Regions from separate parts of the Paenibacillus sp. FSL R10-2734 genome, predicted to be linked through region 2. Evidence: riboswitches for the same ligand, from Rfam matches in the RefSeq annotation. Region 2 holds a riboswitch; each other region holds the start of a gene.

Region 1 (5,034 bases), 1.3 Mb from region 2:
CTAGTCAAATTCTTGAGGCGCTCAAGGATGAAGAGCCATCGACTTAGAGCATTAGGAATGAAAGAAAGCTGTATAAGCAAATTAAAAAGGTGTCATAGCAGGGTTCTGCTGTGACACCTTTTTTGTATCATCATCGGGTATCCACCCGTTACTTCTTTAACTTACAGATGTCGGTTCAACCGGCTTAAGTTCTGGTTTCTGCGGTGGGTTAAATCGATAGACGATATAGCCAACTATGAACGGCATGATAATCGCAAAGATACCTGCCCCTACATTCACGCTCTCTTTCATAAAGATCAGCGTAGCACCCATCAGAATGCTGTCAAACACGACATGACTGAACATGACGGCAATAAAGCCGTAACGAAGGAAAATATAGCTGAAGAGCAGCCCGATCACGGTCAGCTCAATGGGACGGGTGCTGATGGGATAGATCGGATATAACGTATGGCCAAATGCCCAGACCAGCGTAGTGATCAGGCATGCGATGAACGTGCTCCGGAATACCTTTTTCAACACGGGGATTCCGAAAAAGCGATAAATGGCTTCCTCGGATAAACCAGCGAGCCATGCGACGATGGGCAGCAGCCAAGCATATCTCATGTTGTAAGGAGATTGGGTAGCGTCAGTAGTAGACCAGTTGTTCAAGGTAAATGATAATATGATGAACATAAGGGTCTGCACCCCTAGCAGTACGAATGCCCAGATGTATCCGGCACGGATACTATCCAGCACATACTTTCCGTAGCCTGGCTCTTTGGCGCGTGGCCAAGGGTTCATTCCTTCTTCCTTTTTCCATAGGCCGTCGCCTCCAACTAGGGAGAAATAGAGCAGGGAGGACATTAGCAGGCTATACAAGGCATAAATGATGAACATAATGAAGGAGGTTATCTGAGCCTCAAGCCCTTCACCTGTGGATTCAGGTAGCATATTATAGGTGCTGATCATCATGATTACAAAATAAGCCGAGCTTAGGAATACTCCACGCTTAAAGGAGGTATGCTCCCTTCTAAGTATGCTGTAGATGAGTGCCAGAACTCCTACAGCTAGTGTAGGCAGGCCATAGCCGAACATAGTAAGCTTTTCCGCAAGAGAGGTCTGATCCTTCACGTAGGAGGTATGCCAGGCTGGAGCTGAGAATCCGGCTTTAAAGCTGGATACCTGCTCACCATTGAAATCGAAATAATAGTGTAGCAAGGATTCGCCGATCTGAACGGAACGATCTGTATACACGAGCCCGTGGTTTCCCGTATTATTGGATTCAATTTGCAGCTTGGCGGGATTCACATTCCATTCCTGAAGCCAGGGACGGGCAAGATTTTCTTTTTGTGCTAGAGACAAAGCAGTACCCTTGTCCTCTTCTTTTGCGCTAGTGGATACATTGCTTGGTAAGCCTGCAGCCGATCCTTCTGCACCTTGTGTGAAGGCGACTACTGCGCCAGTATACATATTGAGGTCAACGGAGATCAGTGGCTCTTGTTCCGCTGAAGGACTAAGTGTTACACGAAAGATGTCAAAAGGATATCGTTGATCCAATTTCTTTTTTGTATAGTCCTCCAAAAGCTTCTCGCGGGACATATAACCATAAAAGGAAGAGTCCGTATCGTACAGTACATTCCACTGATCGGTTGGTGCTTTGGTGTAGTTCAGCTTTTGTTCTGCGAATGATATGGCTTTGTCGCGGGCTTCCGCCTTACTGATGACAGTAGTATCTTCCCCGGCAGGGCTATTTAGCACCGAGGGAGCAATTTGAAACATAATAAATAGAATAAGACCGATAATGCCCGAGATGATGAGCCTCTTGGAGAGGGCACGTTGCTGTAAGGGCTGGCCAACGGGATTCATGTAACGCCTCCTTGTAAACTGACAATGTTATGTACCATTATAGTATTAGTGCCATGATAGTTACAAAAATCATCGTATATTCTTTTTATGGGTAATAGAGATATTATAGAATAGGTAGCTGAATATATACCATGAATTTAAGGTGATTATTTCTTCGTTTTTCATGAAAATCGATGCAATTGCAGGGAAAACACGGAAAAGTGATGAGAAAAGGCACTCTTAGTGGTACATCCTCTCCAAACCGCATTTTTCATATGAATCACCATTAATAGTGTCTTTGTGATTTATCGAAATAACATATATAATTTGTATGCAATTGTATATAGCCGAATTTCAGGTGAAAACGGGGGAACCATAAGAAGTAATGAAAAGATGAGTATACGCCATAGGCGTTGTCTTTATTCATCAGGGGTGAATTTCGTTCTAGGAACGAATAGGGCAGCCTGCACAGTCCGAATCCGTCAGCTAACCTCGTAGGCTAATTTACTGCAGGAACCAAGGGTAGCATTGGTTTTCCAGTGCTTTTTTTGTTGGAATTCTTTAAATTTTGATAAGAGGGTGAGCGTAGTGGCTTCACAGTTTCGCAGGGTTTCTGAATCAAAGTTCCTGAAGCTCTCTCCGCCTCAGATTATGGTGCTTGGTTTTGCATCGATCATTCTGATTGGAGCCTTGCTGCTAATGCTTCCCATTTCGAGTACCAGCGGGAATGCTGTTAGTTTTATTGATGCGTTGTTTACTGCAACATCGGCCACCTGTGTGACAGGACTTGTGGTGCTGGACACCGGGACGACATTCACCATTTTTGGGAAAACCGTAATTATGGTGCTTATCCAGGTGGGCGGCTTAGGTTTTATGACAATGGCCACCTTATTTGCCATGATGATGAAACGCAAAATCTCCTTGCGGGACAGACTGATCCTACAGGAAGCAATGAACCAAGGTTCTATGGAGGGAATTGTTCGATTGATCCGGAGAGTACTCATTTATTCTTTGGTCATTGAAGGCTGTGCAGCGGTACTTCTGTCGATACGCTGGGCATTTGATATGCCCCTAGGAAAAGCCATTTATTTTGGGATATTTCATGCGGTATCCATGTTTAATAACGCTGGATTTGATATTTTTGGAGATTTCCGGAGTTTAACCGATTATGTATATGACCCGCTTGTGAATATCGTGGTGATGTTTCTGATTGTCTCCGGCGGTATCGGTTTTATTGTCATGTCTGATCTGGTGGAGTTTCGTGTAAAACGTAAATTATCTTTGCATAGCAAAGTTGTACTCTCTTCCACTGCAGGGCTTATTCTTATCGGCGCTTTGGTTATTTTTATATTTGAATTTACGAATCAGCGCACACTGGGTAATCTAAATTTCGGCGGCAAAATATTATCGGCATTCTTTCAGTCTGTATCGCCCCGAACCGCTGGTGCCAACACAGTGGATATTGCCGGACTGCGGCAAGCCTCACAGTTTTTTATGGTTATTCTTATGTTTATTGGTGCATCTCCGGGATCAACGGGTGGCGGGATCAAGACTACAACCTTTACGATAATGATTGGTGCAGTAATAGCGATGCTGCGCGGGCGTGAAGATGTTGTGCTGTTCCGTTATCGATTGGCGCAGGAGCGTATCTATAAAGCGTTGACGTTAACTTTACTGGCGTTACTATTGGTCCTCTCTGTGTCGATGTTACTGTCCACAACAGAGGATAGTAATTTCTTAGCAATACTATTCGAGACGACCTCAGCCTTTGCTACGGTGGGACTAAGTATGGGGCTGACACCTGAACTGTCTATCATCGGTAAGATTCTGATCTGTCTGACGATGTTCGCGGGTCGGCTAGGTCCATTAACATTAGTGTATGCGCTTGGACCTAAACAGGGTAAACCATTGTATAAGCATCCAGAAGGTAAAATAATTATTGGATAGGAGTTAATCCGAAATGAAAGCACAGCAATTTGTAGTAATCGGCTTAGGCCGCTTTGGTTCAAGCCTTGCACTTGAGCTGATGGAAATGGGCTACGAGGTGCTCGGTATTGATCATCATGAAGAGCGCGTGGAGGAAATGAGCGATCACCTGACTCATGCGGTAGTGGCAGATGCTACAGATGAGGAGATTATGCGCTCGCTTGGCGTACGGAACTTTGACTGTGGGATTGTAGCGATTGGCGACAATATGGAGCGCAGTATTCTGGCGGCAATTTTGTTAAAAGAGGTTGGAGTTAAGTATGTAGTAGCCAAGGCGATCTCGATCCTTCATGGTCGTGCGTTGTCCAGGCTGGGCGTAGACCGGGTTATTTTTCCCGAGCGGGATATGGGAATTCGTGTGGCGCATCAGCTCGTGACACCCAATTTGCTGGATTATATTGAACTGTCCAAGGATTATAAGATCGTCGAGCTAACGGTTCCGTCCTGCATGAACGGGAAAAGCTTGTCAGATTTAAATACAAGAGCGAAATATGGCTGCAGTATTGTTGCCCTAAACAGAGATAGTGGAATTATTGTTGCTCCAACCGCTCATGATCATTTGAGTGAGGGCGATGTTATGGTACTCATTGGTTCTAATGAAAGTATTGATCGATTTGAGAATGAGGTTGTAAACAAAGATTAATAGTAAAGCCCTCGGTCCTATCATGGGACGGAGGGCTTTTTTTGAATTTAGGTTGCACGCAGATGCAGATATTACTTCTCTTGTTCTGTCAGAAACATCTCTTCTGTAACTTGCACCAGACTACGAGCTGCTGTGCTCAGGCTGCCGTCGTCACGGTAAATCAAGCAGGTCGTTCGTTGGGTTTGCTCCAGCTCCTTAATATGCAGAGATACCAGCCCGCCGCCGTTCAGTAGCTGCGGACGCAAATAAGACTTAGGCAGTAACGCGGCCACATTGACCGTCGGAAGCAGCCGTACGATGGCTTCGAAGGAGTCGATCTCCATACGTACGTCCGGATCAATTCCGCAGCGCTGGAACAGATCGTCCGTTAGGCGGCGGTACCAGGTGCCTTTGGAGAAGAGGATCATAGGCAGTCGGGACAGATCATCCATGGTTAGCTTGGAAGATTGATTCAGAGGATGATGCTCAGAAACGACCAATCGAAGTTGATCCTCAAACAGAGAAATGCAGCGCAGTCCAGGCTCCTGAATAGAGGAAGCGATCAGACCGATATCTGATTTTCCTTCACTAACAGAGGAGAC
Region 2 (5,034 bases):
GAGGAGGCTTGGCTGGACGAAAGCTTCACTTCTTATGCCGAAGACAGACTCATGGAGCAAGAATACGGTATTAAGACTAATCTCCCTCTGCAGTCCAGCTTGGTAACCAAATCAGAGCCATTAAACTTAGAAACATGGAAATATGCTGAGGCAGATTCCTATAGCCGAAATGTGTATATCCGCGGAAAGCTAGTGCTTAAAGATATTGAACGCCAAGTAGGAACCAAAGCAATGAATAGCATCATGTCCACTTACGCACGTAAATTCCGTTTCCAGCATCCCACTACGTCTGATTTTCAGAAGGTCGTTGAGAAAGTAACCAAAAAATCGTGGCAGCCTTATTTCGAAGATTATATTTATGGTGGTGGTGCTCCTGATTTCTCAGTAGATACGATTACTATTAAAAAGAATGGCAACAGCGATGCTCAGAGCTACGAATCCATAGTGAAGATTACAAACAAAGGGAGTCATTACGTCGACGTTCCCATTAAATTCACATTCTCCGACGGCTCTGCGACAGAGCGGGTCTGGAAAGGTGAAGGAGCAGAAACTACGTTTCAGTTGTTAAGCGATAAGCTTCTCCTCTCTGCTGAGATTGATCCTGAGCATACCATTCTTTTAGAAAGCAAACATCTAAACAACTTCAGACTGGCGGAAATAGAGCCCAAAACGCTCTCTCGCTGGACATTAAGTGTAACTAAACTAGTTGAAACCGTGCTCGGAACTCTTGTCTGGTGAGGTGAATGATTGTGAGAACATCGATAACCCGCGGCTGGCAAAGCATGAAGGAGCAATTTTATATTCTGATTCTGCTCTTCATCTACCGACTGCTCTGGGGCTACTTTATGTACGGTTTCATTCGGTCTGCTATCGTTCCAATTCTACTACGCTATCCAGATAAAGATGCTGGAGGCAGCGGAATGGGCAGACTACTCTATTATGTCGAAGGGCAGTTCAGCTTGAACACAGATCCTGCGATACGTACTTGGTTATGGATGTTCCTAGGGCTTGTTGTCTTGCGACTGCTACTCTCCCCCTTTATAAGGGCTGGATTACTGCATGAACTCCACCAGGAGCGAAAAGGAGAGCGTGGCCTGTTCTTTTTTCCCGGTATGAAGCTTTATGGATTGCCAGTGTTTATCTTCAGTCTAATTGAATGGGTGTTGGTTCTACTTCCGTTATATTGGCTTGCTCCAAAAATGTACGGGCTATTCTTATCCTCCTTTCTGAACTACTCTTTGTTGCTCCATCTAGTTCCATACGTATTGGCATGGCTTATATACATTTTTATCGTGCGTCTGTTTCTTCTATATATGCAGTTTGGTTATACCAGTGGTATGGGGATGTTCTCCTCCCTATTCATCTGCTTGAAGTCACTTTTTCCAGCAATAGGAATTTCCATCGTGCTTGGTGCAGGCGGTCTGCTCCTTCTGCTAGTGTGCGGACTAACTGGTATCTTCTGTCCTGGCCTACCCGCACTTCTTATTCGTCAACTCTCTTCACTGCCTTCAACACTCTTCAAAATGTGGGGGATCTCCGCACAATATCATCTATGGCGCAGTAAAGCATTTCCACAATAATTTTAAGCCTTGCAGAACATAATATAAAAGTCCCGGTTCCTGAATCAGGAGCTGGGACTCTTTTGCGTTATAGATAAATTATTAGGATTTGCAAAATGGTAAAGACTTTGTTACAATAAGTCCTGTTCCATTAGTAACAAGTTTGTAATCATTTGAAACGATTTCTACATAACTTCATGTATTTGTCGTAGTCATGTCGATAAGTCACTAACTGGTGCATAAAACGCCGAATTCCTTGCACCGGGAAGTGGGGGAACCATATTTTGGGTGAATTGATCTCGCTTTGCAGTGATCATAGGGAAACTTCTACCGAACCCTTAAGCTAACCTCACAGGCATTGGAAGGGGTACATTTTTTTTGAAGAACTTAAGAAAAGCATGCGTCGCTGCGACGCTAGGATTAGTAATGGCATTCTCTATTGGTGGTGGAAGCGCCTTTGCAGATTCGAAAATGGACAGTGTTATCTCAAAGACTATTGGAGTTGCCTATAAAACCGGAGGCACTAGCACTAAAGGATTTGACTGTTCTGGATTTACTACGTATGTATTCAAGAATATGGGTCTTTCTTTGCCCCGTACCTCAAAAGCTCAATATAATGTCGGAACTCCTATAGCTAAAAGCAAGCTGCGTTCAGGCGACTTGGTTTTCTTTAACACATTGGGTAGCGGCGTATCCCATGTTGGAATTTATGTTGGAAACGGTAAATTTGCACAATCTTCTTCTTCACGTGGTGTAACTATCACTTCACTTAGCCAGTCCTACTGGGCCAATCGCTACGTTGGTGCTAAAAGAGTAATGAGTACTTCCTCATATCAAGCTGTAGCCTACGATTAATACTTCCCCACAACTATAACCTCACAATTATAACTATATGAACCTGGATTTGATTATTGCCGTAATCGAATCCAGGTTTTCTTTTGCCTTATTATATTCTTTACACCACTAGAACGGGCTCTAAACACTTTTATTTGATAAATATTTCTATAAATATGAAAATTAGTTTAATATTATCGCTTACATATGCATTTTGTCTTTAAAAATACGAATTTTTCTGCATGATTATGTTAAAAACGATTGCCAAGCGGCACTCCGTTTGTTACAATAACTGCAGTAAGATTTTAGTAACATTTTTGTAATCATTAAGTTGTTATTTACAAAGGTTTTGTCATGTATTGATTACAAGCTATTCCTAATCAACAGTCTGAGCCGAGTTTCCTAACTATTAGGGAAACGGGGGAACCAACTTTGGGTGAATTGACCTCCATCTTTAGAGGGGTCATAGGGGACCTTCAACCGAACCCTTAAGCTAACCTCGTAGGCATCTGGAAGGGGTATAAACTTTTGAAGAAGAAGTTAGCAGCAGCTGTACTCAGCTTTTCCATTATCTTCACCATCGGAGCAGGAAGCGCTTTCGCGGATTCCAAAATGGATAAAGTGATCGACAAGACCATCGGAACTAAATACGTATCCGGCGGCGTCTCCACAAATGGATTTGATTGCTCCGGATTTACAATGTATGTGTTTGATAAAGTTGGTATCAACCTACCACACCAATCAGGCTCCCAATATCAAATGGGTACAGCTATTTCCCAGGATGATTTAAGATCTGGAGATCTTGTATTCTTCAATACAAGTGGTAAGGGTGTCTCACATGTCGGCATTTATGTCGGTGAAGGCAAGTTTGCACATGCTTCTTCCTCACGTGGTGTAACGATTAGCTCCCTGAGTGACAGCTACTACGTGAAACGCTACATCGGTGCTAAACGGATTATGAGCACAGATGCTTATCAATCGGTTGCTACTGGTTCAGAAGATAATGATGATGTTCAATAAGTAAATCGTACATAGGCTCTTTCCAAGATGTAAATTCTTGGGGAAGAGCTTATTTTTTTGTCTTATTTAATATTTACCCCACTCAAAATTTGTAAAACAATAATCCTCATATAAAGTTTCTAAGTCTTTCATCCCTCTTTTTGTATATAATTAGTTACAAGTAAGACCCTCGTGAAAGGAGGTCTTTGACCTTATGATAAATCCCTCGATTACTTTTCATGTAGCTCCTATGGAGACCAGTCACGCGGAAGAGATTTGCAACTGGGATTACACTCCCCCTTATAATATTTACGGTTGGATGCCGTGGGAGCAAATGAAGGCTCTTGGAATCGAGTTTGGTGACCCTCAGTTACGGAATGAGCAATATATCTCCATATTAAATGGGCAAGGGGCTTTGAGCGGATTCGCGCAGCTATTCCCGATGGAAGGTGTTGTTCGTTTAGGGATTGGCATGCACCCCGACCTATGCGGCCAAGGTCTAGGGAAATTATTTGTGGACGCAATTGTGCAAGCGGCCTTGATTCGTTATCCTGAACGTGAAATTGATCTAGAGGTACTGACCTGGAACCAGCGAGCAATCCGAACTTACCAAAAGTGTGGATTTACGATTACAGATACGTATGAGCGCCAAACTCCTACAGGTAACAAACCTTTTTATTGTATGGTCTATGACAAATGATATTATATTCCATATATTTCAATGAATTGATTGAATTATCGTTCATTTTTTTGTCACAAACCCTATGATAACGCTTCACCTTGAGCTATAATGTAGGGAGCAGCTTACATAGAAGGGACGAACTGGGATGCAGAAATGGATCATGAGCGGTTTGTTTTTTGCCGCCTGTGCCTTTGCGGTAGTACTTATGTTTACACTTCCGGGTAAAGAAGAAGTAGCTGAAGAGAATAAACCTACGATGCCAGTAGTTCAACTGGATGCGGCTAAGGCAGAAGCAACCGTGAAAGCCAGCTGTATCACCTGCCACGGAGATCAGCTTCAAGGTGGAGTTGGACCGAGTCTTCAAAATGAAGGTGGTCAGCATGACGCCGAAGAGATCTACAGCATCGTCACTAAAGGACGCGGTCAAATGCCTTCCTTTAAAGAGAAGCTAGCTCCTGAGGAGATTGCTAACATCGCCCTCTGGCTCTCGGAGAAAAAGTGATCCACCTAAGCAACTAAAAACGCCCATGCCAGAAGATAGGTTACTATCTGGGCATGGGCGTTTATTCATGAGCTTGACTACACTAATGATTTTTCTCAAAGGCTTCATTAAATTCATGTGCCTCTCGAATATCAAGAGCCGTAATACCGTCTTCCTCATTTGATTTCAGTCTTAGGGTTACTGTCTTATAATCAATCGTAATATGTGGATGATGATCAAAGGCTTCTGAGATGGTGGCTACTTCATCAACGAACGCAATGCCCTTCATATATTGGCTGAACATATATTTTCGCACCATGGTGTTCTCTTCCAGTTTCCAGCCTTCCAGCTTGCTGATCTGCTCACGCAGTTCTTCTTCCGTAAATATCAATTCATTTCCTCCCTTACTAAAAATTGCAGTAAAATCCGCAGGTCGCTTACTTGTCTTATTCGTTAAACAAAACATCCCTTAGCTTCTG
Region 3 (5,034 bases), 3.5 Mb from region 2:
CCCAAGGGAATATAATCTTTATCTGAGTCCAGCTTGCCCCGCCCATTCCACCGGCTAACCAGAAGGCTATATCCTGGGATAAGTTGAAGAGGATGGCTACGCCCTGACTAATCGCGACTAGTAGTGCACTGACTGCTGAGCCTGCGAGCGTCAAACGTAAGGGTGTCAGTCCATTATAGGAGAGAGACCCAATACCGAACACGATCAATGAGGCTGCGGCTGCACCGATAAAGCAAAACAACATGAGAGAAGTAAATGAAAGTGAAGGTGCAAAGGCAAATACTAATGCCAGCGCTACACCTGCCCCCGCATTTAATCCAAGCAGACCTGAATCCGCAAGCGGATTTCGTGTCATTCCCTGCATGATTGCCCCTGCAACTGCAAAGCAAGCACCGACCAAGGCCCCAGCTATTGCACGGGGTAATCGTAGTTCTCTAATCACTTGATGCTGCTGAAGATCTGGATTAAATCGAAATATGGCATCCCATACTGTTGTTAACTTGATATCTGCTGCACCTAGGGAGACAGAAAGTGCCAGTCCAAAAGCTATGGCAGCGAGGCCAAAAATGATGATACCAATTGCAGATGCCGGCCTCGAATGTAGAGCTTTTTCCTTTTCTAAATTCATCTTTTGGTGTGTGGATTCTGAGGGTGTATCCATAAGTCGTCTCCTTATTAAATAGCTACAACGTTTTAGATGATAACAACAATCATTCTCATTATCGCAAAAATATTTAATATGCACAATGGAGAAACATTTTTCTACATTAATGAGTAGTTTATAAAAAAATGGTGCAGATCTTTGTATCCTTAGATACTTAATCTGCACGCATTTCTCACACCGAAATGAAAAGCTCATTAACGGTGAATTACAAGCTCTTATTTCACAAGGTTTTCCAATACATCGTCAATGATTTTGGTACCTGCATTCGCACCACTGTATAGCCAGCTGCTTGTTGAACTCATTTCATGCACGTTCCCTGCTTTTACAGCCGGAATACCTTTCCAAATTGCACTATCCAGAATTTCTGAACCCTCAGTTTTATCACTATTCACTAAGAAAATATGATCTGCTGTCAACTCAGACAACTTCTCAAGGGAAATGGGATTCCAGGTTGCTCTTGTTCCTGCTGGAATCTCTGTGACTAGGTTAGGTAGGGTGACTCCAAGATCTGTATACAATACAGCTCCACTACTGCGAGTCTCGTCAACAATGTAGAAGTTCTTTTGCACTAGCCAAAGAATAGCTACAGACTCTTTTCCAATAGATCCTGCAAGCTTTTCTTTTGCTTCTGCTGCTTTCGCTTCATAATCTTTAATCGCTTGTTCTGCCTCAGTGGTCTTGTTAAGGATCTCACCGATCTTGAGCAGCGATTTACGCCAATCTTGATTTAGTTCGTCTCCAATAACATAAGTAGGTGCAATCTTATTCAATTGATCATAAATACCATTCTGTACAGAAGACTCTGACGGAATGAGAATTAGATCTGGTGCAAAGCTGGTTACAGCCTCAAGCGGAAGGTCGTAGCTTATCGTAGGAACATCCTTCAATTCAGCGGATAGATAATCTTGAACACCATTAGGCACTGACCATTGTGCTACTGGAGTTACCCCTAGTGTTACCAAAGAATCTTCTAAATAAGAACCCAGTACACGTTGTGGATTGGCCGGAATAGTCACTTCATGTCCCATTGCATCAGTTAATGTTCTAGGCGCTGCGGGAGCTTCTGTGGCTTCAGCAGCTGGTGCTGTCGTTGACTCAGTTCCTGCGTTTGAAGTGTTACCGGAATTATTATTACCGCAAGCGGATAAAAATAGCACCATCACCATTAATCCGACCATCGTTAATTTCATGCTTCCAAATCTTTTTCTGTTAAACAAAAACATTAAAAACCCTCCTAGTGTGTACACGCTATGTTATTCAAAGATGTTGTCTATCTTGTTTCACTTCTAAATGATATTGATTCTCATTATCTATGTCAACATATAAATTTTGAATTTTGTGAATTTGCAACAATTTCCTTCTATAAAAATACAAAAAGAGGCTATATTCCGAACGTTCCGGATATAGCCTCTCCTTAATGGTCCATTATTTATTCAAATGATATGGGACAGTCGCCACCACAACATCTTTTTGATTCATTAGATACGAGCGGATTAAAAAGCTGGTCTGATTGTGAAGCACAGCTTGCCACCAATGCTTAGTAATAAACTGTGGAATCAAAATAGTGATATGATCCGTCTCTGCTGTCTTCCACTCCACTGTATCGATAAATTTTATTAACGGACGAATAATACTGCGATATCTAGATCGAAGTACAATCAGGCGTACACCTGGATTCCACTCCACCCACCGTTGCTCCATCTTATGAATGTCTTCATCATCAAAGCCAACATACACTGCAACAACATTATCCGTAAGTGACTTGGCATAGCTGATGGAATGCAGTACAGCACGTGTTACACCGGCAACAGGGACAACAACCGTACTTCCTTTAATCACAGGTTTATCTGTATCCGGACATATACGAAGCTGATCTGCGGTGTTCAAATAGTGCTTGTGAATACGATGGAACACGAACATTACAGCAGGTAAGAAGATAAAGGCCATCCATACGCTTGAAAATTTTGTAATGATAAAAATAAGTGTAATCGTTAATGTGGTAAGCATACCGATGGTATTCACAATAAATCTTCTTTGCCAACCCGCCGGCTTTGTTTTGAACCAATGAACCATCATTCCCAGTTGTGACAATGTAAAAGGTATAAATACACCTACCGCATAAAGAGGGATCAAGCTTTCTGTATTTCCGTGGAATGCAGCTACAAGCACGGCAGACAGAACCCCTAGAAAAATAATACCATTGGAGAAGCCCAGACGGTCACCACGGACCATAAAAGCATGTGGCATATATTTGTCTTTTGCAAACATAAAGGCGAGCAATGGAAATGCTGAGTAAGCTGTATTAGCTGCCAAGAACAAGATCACTGCAGTGATACCTTGAATAAAAAAGTACAAGGTGCCGCGACCAAAGGTCGATTCAGCAATCTGCGAAACAACAGTAGCTTTTTCGTCAGGCACGATTCCGTACCAATACGCTAACAGTGTGATACCCGTAAACATAAAGCCAAGTATGATCCCCATGATCATTAAAGTCTTGGCTGCGTTCTTTTCTGCTGGTGCTTTAAAGTTTGGAATCGCATTTGATACGGCCTCTACACCTGTGAGTGCCGAACAGCCAGAGCTAAAAGCTTTTAACAGCAGAAACAAACTGACATTGGATACAGCAGCACCTATTTCAGGTACATGTGCATGCACGCCACCTAGCGCATATTTGATAATACCGGAGATGATCAGAACTACAATCGAAACCACAAACAAATACACTGGGATTGCGATGAATGAAGCTGATTCTGTAACTCCGCGAAGATTAACTAAAGTTAGAAGAATAATAACTGATACTGCAATGAGAACGGTATGATTGTGTAGACTTGGAAAAGCAGATGTGATTGCATCCGTCCCTGCCGAAGCACTAACTGCTACAGTCAGAATGTAATCCACTAATAAAGACCCTCCTGCTAGGAGACCTGTCGGTATACCAAGATTACTCTTGGCTACGATGTATGCTCCGCCTCCTTGCGGATAAGCATAAATCGTCTGCCGATAGGATAATATCAGGATGGCCAGCAGGCCCAATACGGCTAATGCAATTGGCAGGGAATACCAGATGGCAGTAAATCCTGCAGCCACTAGTACAATTAGAATTTGTTCGGTTCCGTAGGCTACAGACGAGAGCGCATCAGAAGACAGGACAGCCAGTGCTTTCACCTTGGATAACTTTTCATGATCCAGTTCGTTCGACTTCATCGGGCGACCGATCAATAATCGTTTTACCTTGCTTACCATTGTGGATACAGTTCCTTTCTTTGAGAGCGGAAACGGAGATTCCGTGCGCTGTTTTCATTGGTGGATTTCATAAATGCAGACACTAAAAATAGCATACGGAAATGATCCGCATGCTATGCATGGTCATTATCCCACCTTGCTTACGAGGTTAGCTGGCGGATTCGGGCTGTGGTATAGCCCTACGGTACAAGTCCAATTGACCCTTTCCGATTCACCCCATTGGCACAAATGCCAAGATTGGTTCCCCCGATTTTCCTAAGAAAATTCAGCGCATATTCAACTTCTCACAAGGACTAATATTAGTCTACAAAGTGTATACAGTAAAGCGTGAAAAAAAATGAAAAAAGAATGAAAAAACATCCAATAAGCGCAAATATAGCGTCTTATTGGATGCTCTCTTTCATTCTCTTTAATTATCCCTCTGCACCGTGTTTTTAATCGATTTTCATATTTCTTTTGGATCACACAAAGTTAAAAATCAAAATCCTATGCTTTCCTCTGTATCTATCTCCATCACTTCTTCTTTCTCGCGTCCGTACCATAGTAAAATACTAATCAAAGCAAATGCGATTAACGCAAGGAAAGGAATCGTAATAAATCCGAAAAAGTTCAAGTAATCCTTATTACACGGAACACCTATCGTACAAGGAAGAATTTTACTTAACGCAGGGATCTTTTGTTCCGCATAATGATAGATCGAGATACTGCCACCAATCAAGCTTAATGGAAGTACATATGGGATGATGCGTTTATCCCCTCGAAACGTCGCGATACCCAATAGGATCAACTGAGGATACATGAAAATTCGCTGGAACCAGCAAAGCTTACAAGGTTCATATTTCAATACTTCACTCAGATATAAGCTGCCGGCGACAGCTACTAATGATACAAACCAGGCCAGATACAGGCAGTTACGCTTGCAGAAAGATAGGAATTTTGTCACTTTGCCTCCACAGCTTTTGCAGCGGCGTTAATTTCAGTTGTAATCGCTTCAATGTCGAATGGCTCAGCAGTTTTTACTCCATTAATGTAGAGTGATGGCGTAGTAGTCACACCTGAGTCGCTTGCCAACTGAATGCCTTTATTCAGCTCATCCGCATAAGTGCGCTCCTTGATGTCTTTACGAA
Region 4 (5,034 bases), 1.2 Mb from region 2:
ATTGGTAAAGTCGCTGCTGGATCAGGGTGTGCCAATTCACGGCGTCGGATTGCAAGCACACTGGAATTTATACGATCCGAGCCTAGATGATATTCGTGCAGCGATTGAGAAATATGCATCCTTAGGACTTCAGCTCCAACTGACAGAGCTAGATGTATCCATGTTCCGTTTCGATGATAAACGTATGGATTTAAAGGCAGCGCCGGCTGATTTGCTTGAACTGCAGGCAGACCGATATGAAGCGATGTTCGCATTGCTGAGAGAATACCGCGACGTGATTAGCTCCGTTACGTTCTGGGGAGCAGCGGATGACTATACTTGGCTGGATGATTTCCCTGTTCGTGGACGGAAGAACTGGCCATTTCTATTCGATGAGGGCCATCATCCAAAACTAGCCTTCCACCGACTGATCACCTCTGCTACAAAATCATAGAGCGGCCAAGCTGCTCAAATAGTGAACCATGAACCCGTCCTTATATTTATTTAAGGGCGGGTTATTATAATATTGATAGGTTAGGAGATTGGATCTCAAAGGGAGGATTACAGTGAACCTCACAATTAGAACGATACTGGAAGAGTTAATGGGAACTGTGGAACAGATAGATGGAACTGTGGATACGCTTAAGCCTGGGAATCCAGAAACTGAGATAACAGGGATTGTTACGGCGTTCTGCGCTACGCAATATGTTGTGGAACGCGCGATGGCTATGGGAGCCAACTTGCTGATTACGCATGAGGGTGTGTTTTATAACCATCATGAGCCATGCGAGTGGTTAGATGGTGATCCTGTGTACCGCGGAAAACTAAGTTTGATCGAGCGTTCCGAAGTAGCTATTTTTCGTTATCATGATTATTGGCATCGGCATAAACCGGATGGGATCATGGTGGGCTTGCTGCGAGAGCTTGAGTGGTCAGCCTATGTGGATGAGCAGCAACCTGCTGCTACGATCCTAACGATTCCTGCCATGACAATAAGTGAAGCGGCTCAGTATATAAAAAGAAAGCTAGGCATTCCCTATGTACGTGTTGCCGGCGACTTATCTCAGACATGCAGACATGTGGGGATTTTAGTAGGTTACAGAGGGGGCGGAACGATGGCTATTCCTCTTTTTAATCAACATAATCTTGATTTAATTATTGCTGGTGAAGGACCCGAGTGGGAAACTCCGGAATATGTGAGGGATGCAGTCCACCAAGGCAGATTAAAAGCGCTGATTATGTTAGGCCATGCGGAGAGTGAAGCTCCAGGGATGAAATATTTAGCTGAAATCCTCGCAGAGAAATACCCAATGATTCCTACCTTTTTCATTGCTGAACAACCGATCTATCAGCTGGTTTAACTCGTCGAAATCAAAACCGAAGAATAAATTTGCATATTATGGAGAAAATGATTGGAAACCAGGTCACTGAGAAAGGAGTGTTTCAATGGAAATTCCTTTGGAGGCTGATGAAGTGTTAAGTCGGATCAAAAAGCTGCAAACCGACGGAAGCTCGATCAGCAAAAAACAAGTAAAGCAAAGCGATCCTGATCTTATGAGAAGTGCGCTGTTCTTTTATCCAAGCTGGGAGCATGCATTGAAAAACGCCGATCTTTTGTAGCCGCATGATTCTATGAAGGAGCCGAGTGGTTCAGAGATGGTTCTCTGATAACCGCTTGGCTTTTTCGCTTGGTTCAGCACGTTTTTCTTAAAAAAAACGAGTAAACAAGAGAAAAAGAGAGAGAAAATGACGAGTATATGCAATATGAAATGAAAAGTACTACATTCTACTTTATTTTGGCTAGATCGCTCCTTTACAAGCAACCTTACACGGAGTATGATTCATGACATAACCGATAATTACATATGAAATCCGCTTAATTTCCGTTCAGGAAAGCGGGGGAACCAACAACTGGGAATCGATGTTACAGTCGGTACTAGTTATGGGGTGAATCCTGTTCCTGGTGCATAGTAATGCATCCATGCAGGTAGGGCAACTCTCACTGCCCGAATCCGACAGCTAACCTCGTAAGCGTATGGAGAGAGGATGAATGGCGTATTTCACGATGAATAGCCACAGAGAATCCCTCTGTGGTTTTTTGCTGCGTTCAAAAGCAGATATAGTTATTGGATCTATTTATGAAAGAGGTGTTACCTTTGCCTATTGCTAAACTGAATGGAACTTCACTCTATTATGAAATCAATGGTACAGGGACTCCGGTTGTTTTTATCCACGGTCATGGATTGACACATAGTATGTTCAAGCCTCAGCTGGAGTATTTTTCTGATAAATATAAAGTGATTCTGTGCGATTTACGGGGGAATGGAAAGTCAGGTGAGCTGCTGCAGGCCCCAAACGAGATTATTGAAACTCAATGTCTAGATCTAATTATGCTATTGAATGATTTGGGCATCCGCGAAGCGGTTTTTGTGGGAATTGCTTACGGTGGTCTGGTCGTTCAACATATTGCGAAACAATATCCTGAGCGGGTAAAAGCGATTGTCGTTGTGGATAGCTTCTGTAGAAGTCAGGCGTCAACGATTATAGGTAAAATCCAGCTTATGGCTGCTTATTGTAGTTGGCTAATGTATTACGCCCCAAGTGAGCTGATCCTGCCTTCGATTCGTATGATGTATCGGGAGCGCTGGAACCTGGCCTATAACGAGATTAGAAGAGGACTTCTCGACAAACGTCCACGGGAATTGTACCGGCAAAGGCTGGCTACGAGCCATGTGGATTACACTAGATGCTTAAAGACTTTTAAGCGTCCCGCGTTATGTATTGTGGGTGACTTCAGTGAATTCGGAGTCAATTGTATGAAGGATGTGGTGTCTCAGCTGCCTCAAGCTCAGTTAGCGATTATTCCTAACGCATTAGATCCTAGTAATCTGTGTCAGCCGGAGAAATTTAATGCTATTCTTCAGCGGTTTTTGGAGAAGCAGCAGGGAACTCAGCAGATTAGTTGATCTATTAGAGTAAATTGGAGTAAACATTGAAGAATGCATAAACGCGTCGGCGTCTTTAGATGGACGGCTAGCGTTTAAGCGAGAAATAAGGGCGTCCCATAGCCGGGGGGAATGAACTGGCTGCGGGGCGTTCTTTTGTATGGAATTATAGGGAGGATTTCCCTAAAGCATTGGATATCAAACTAAAAGCTGGCTCAAAGGTAGTCAATACTACGGATGAGCCAGCCTTTATTCTACTTCTACTCGCATGAATGTTGAGAATTTACAAGAACAGTACACCTACAATGCCACTTAAAATCCCTAACCCTACGACTGAGCCAAATACGAACCAGATCACCCGACGTGGGAAGGAACGATACACCATAAGCATAGAAGGCAAGCTTATGGAGGGAAGCGTGACAAGCAGCGCACCTGCAGCTCCTGTACCGAGACCAAAGGAAAGAAAGGTTCCGATAATAGGGATTTCAGCCGCGGTTGGAATGACAAACAGTGTGCCGGCAATGGCGAAAATAATAATAGCAAGAATGCCATTCGTAATGCCCTCCCCAAGAACAGGGAACATCCAAGCCCGTGCTGCACCTAGCAGAAGAACAGTAATGATATAGGCGGGTACCACCGTTATCAGCATGGAACCAGCACTTTTTAACCAGCGAATAATTAGTGATCCATCAGGATCGACTGTCTTGCTCACGGTTTCATCTATCGTTTGCGGAACGGAGGAGTCTTCAGCAAACTTATTCGCGAAATGACTAACCGCAAAGGTTAGGATTAAGCCAAACACTACACGCATCAATGTGAACTTCCAAGAGAGAACGAAGGTCATGAAGATCAACGTAGCCGGATTGAGCACAGGATTGCCTAACCAGAAGGCCAAGCTAGCACCAATTGAGACGTTCTTTTTACGTAAGCCTACGGCAATCGGAGCAGCACAGCAGGTGCACATCATTCCCGGTAAAGAAGCGATTCCGCCTAGAGCGGTGCTTTTGAAATTTGCCTTACCCAGCATGTTGAGCAGCCATTTGGACGGAAGTAGTACTTGGATCAAGGAGCCTAACAATATCCCAAGAACAGCTGCTTTCCATACGGATTTGAAATACGTCAGGGCATAATCCCAAGCACTCTGAAAGGATGGATCAGGCGCATTTGCTTGGTCTCCGGTCAAAATCGAAGAGCCGATGGAATGCTCCGTCGCAGCTATGGTTGCTTTCTGAGAATAAGGCCACCATTTGACATAGGACAGACCCGCTACAGCTATGAACACGAAGATAAGCACCAACAGCACTGCCTTAAAATGCGCAGGACGCTTGGTGCTGAGAGAAGAATCATTAGAAACAGCTGACATAACTCTGAATAACCTCCAAGTAAAAAATATCAAGGTTCCCATTATAGCATAATGAAATCAAAGCGCTAGCTTTGTATTTTGTACATTGCTGTCTACTGATGTAAGATTAAAGATATTCGACATTAACTATTTAAAGGAGCTGAGTCATGATGTCTCAAGCCGAAACCATAAAATTGACTTCATTATCTTCAAAAGGGGGCTGCGGCTGCAAAATCGGTCCCGCCGATCTCATGCAGGTTATTCGCAGTTTGCCACCAACGGTACCTAACCCCGATCTACTTGTAGGTCTGGATACCAGTGATGATGCTGGTGTGTACCGTTTAAGCGATGAACTAGCGTTAGTACAAACGGTTGATTTTTTCACGCCGATCGTGGACGACCCTTATTCCTTTGGTCAAATTGCAGCAGCCAATGCGTTAAGTGATATTTATGCTATGGGTGGAAAGCCGCTTACGGTGCTTAATATTGTGGCCTTCCCTATTTCTGTTCTGGACAAAAGCATTCTCGGTGATATTTTGCGCGGTGCAGCTGATAAAGTGCAGGAAGCAGGAGCGACACTTGTAGGCGGACATTCGATTGATGATAAAGAGCCCAAGTTTGGATTGGCCGTTACAGGCCTTGTGCATCCGGATAAAGTAAGAACGAATGCAGGTGCACAGGTGGGGGATAAACTGATTTTGACAAAACCTATCGGTGTGGGCATCTTAACTACTTCTATTAAAAAGGATCAGTTATCTCCAGAAGAAA

The links. A riboswitch is a leader RNA that binds a small molecule or an ion and turns the genes downstream of it on or off. The one in region 2 is predicted to bind cyclic di-AMP.
Region 1: linked by a shared signal. The riboswitch ahead of NSS67_RS07815 (TrkH family potassium uptake protein) and the one ahead of NSS67_RS02220 (C40 family peptidase) in region 2 are both predicted to bind cyclic di-AMP.
Region 3: linked by a shared signal. The riboswitch ahead of NSS67_RS17375 (APC family permease) and the one ahead of NSS67_RS02220 (C40 family peptidase) in region 2 are both predicted to bind cyclic di-AMP.
Region 4: linked by a shared signal. The riboswitch ahead of NSS67_RS07340 (alpha/beta hydrolase) and the one ahead of NSS67_RS02220 (C40 family peptidase) in region 2 are both predicted to bind cyclic di-AMP.

The regions. Positions count from the first base shown of each region.
Region 1 is NZ_CP150170.1:1,754,811-1,759,844, forward strand. Features, by position in the region: gene uvrC (excinuclease ABC subunit UvrC) at 1-47, shown strand, start outside; gene NSS67_RS07810 (CPBP family intramembrane glutamic endopeptidase) at 157-1,845, opposite strand; cyclic di-AMP (ydaO/yuaA leader) riboswitch at 2,160-2,339, shown strand; gene NSS67_RS07815 (TrkH family potassium uptake protein) at 2,476-3,771, shown strand; gene NSS67_RS07820 (TrkA family potassium uptake protein) at 3,785-4,453, shown strand; gene NSS67_RS07825 (LysR family transcriptional regulator) at 4,525-5,034, opposite strand, start outside.
Region 2 is NZ_CP150170.1:479,277-484,310, forward strand. Features, by position in the region: gene NSS67_RS02205 (M1 family metallopeptidase) at 1-738, shown strand, start outside; gene NSS67_RS02210 (hypothetical protein) at 750-1,580, shown strand; cyclic di-AMP (ydaO/yuaA leader) riboswitch at 1,795-1,932, shown strand; gene NSS67_RS02215 (C40 family peptidase) at 1,986-2,414, shown strand; cyclic di-AMP (ydaO/yuaA leader) riboswitch at 2,775-2,916, shown strand; gene NSS67_RS02220 (C40 family peptidase) at 2,922-3,413, shown strand; gene NSS67_RS02225 (GNAT family N-acetyltransferase) at 3,607-4,092, shown strand; gene NSS67_RS02230 (cytochrome c) at 4,220-4,576, shown strand; gene NSS67_RS02235 (4a-hydroxytetrahydrobiopterin dehydratase) at 4,659-4,946, opposite strand.
Region 3 is NZ_CP150170.1:3,954,559-3,959,592, reverse strand. Features, by position in the region: gene NSS67_RS17385 (iron ABC transporter permease) at 1-628, opposite strand, end outside; gene NSS67_RS17380 (iron-hydroxamate ABC transporter substrate-binding protein) at 880-1,887, opposite strand; gene NSS67_RS17375 (APC family permease) at 2,090-3,907, opposite strand; cyclic di-AMP (ydaO/yuaA leader) riboswitch at 4,031-4,188, opposite strand; gene NSS67_RS17370 (disulfide oxidoreductase) at 4,386-4,850, opposite strand; gene NSS67_RS17365 (DsbA family protein) at 4,847-5,034, opposite strand, start outside.
Region 4 is NZ_CP150170.1:1,640,459-1,645,492, forward strand. Features, by position in the region: gene NSS67_RS07325 (endo-1,4-beta-xylanase) at 1-433, shown strand, start outside; gene NSS67_RS07330 (Nif3-like dinuclear metal center hexameric protein) at 582-1,340, shown strand; gene NSS67_RS07335 (hypothetical protein) at 1,426-1,599, shown strand; cyclic di-AMP (ydaO/yuaA leader) riboswitch at 1,843-2,029, shown strand; gene NSS67_RS07340 (alpha/beta hydrolase) at 2,136-2,945, shown strand; gene NSS67_RS07345 (permease) at 3,208-4,287, opposite strand; gene selD (selenide, water dikinase SelD) at 4,437-5,034, shown strand, end outside.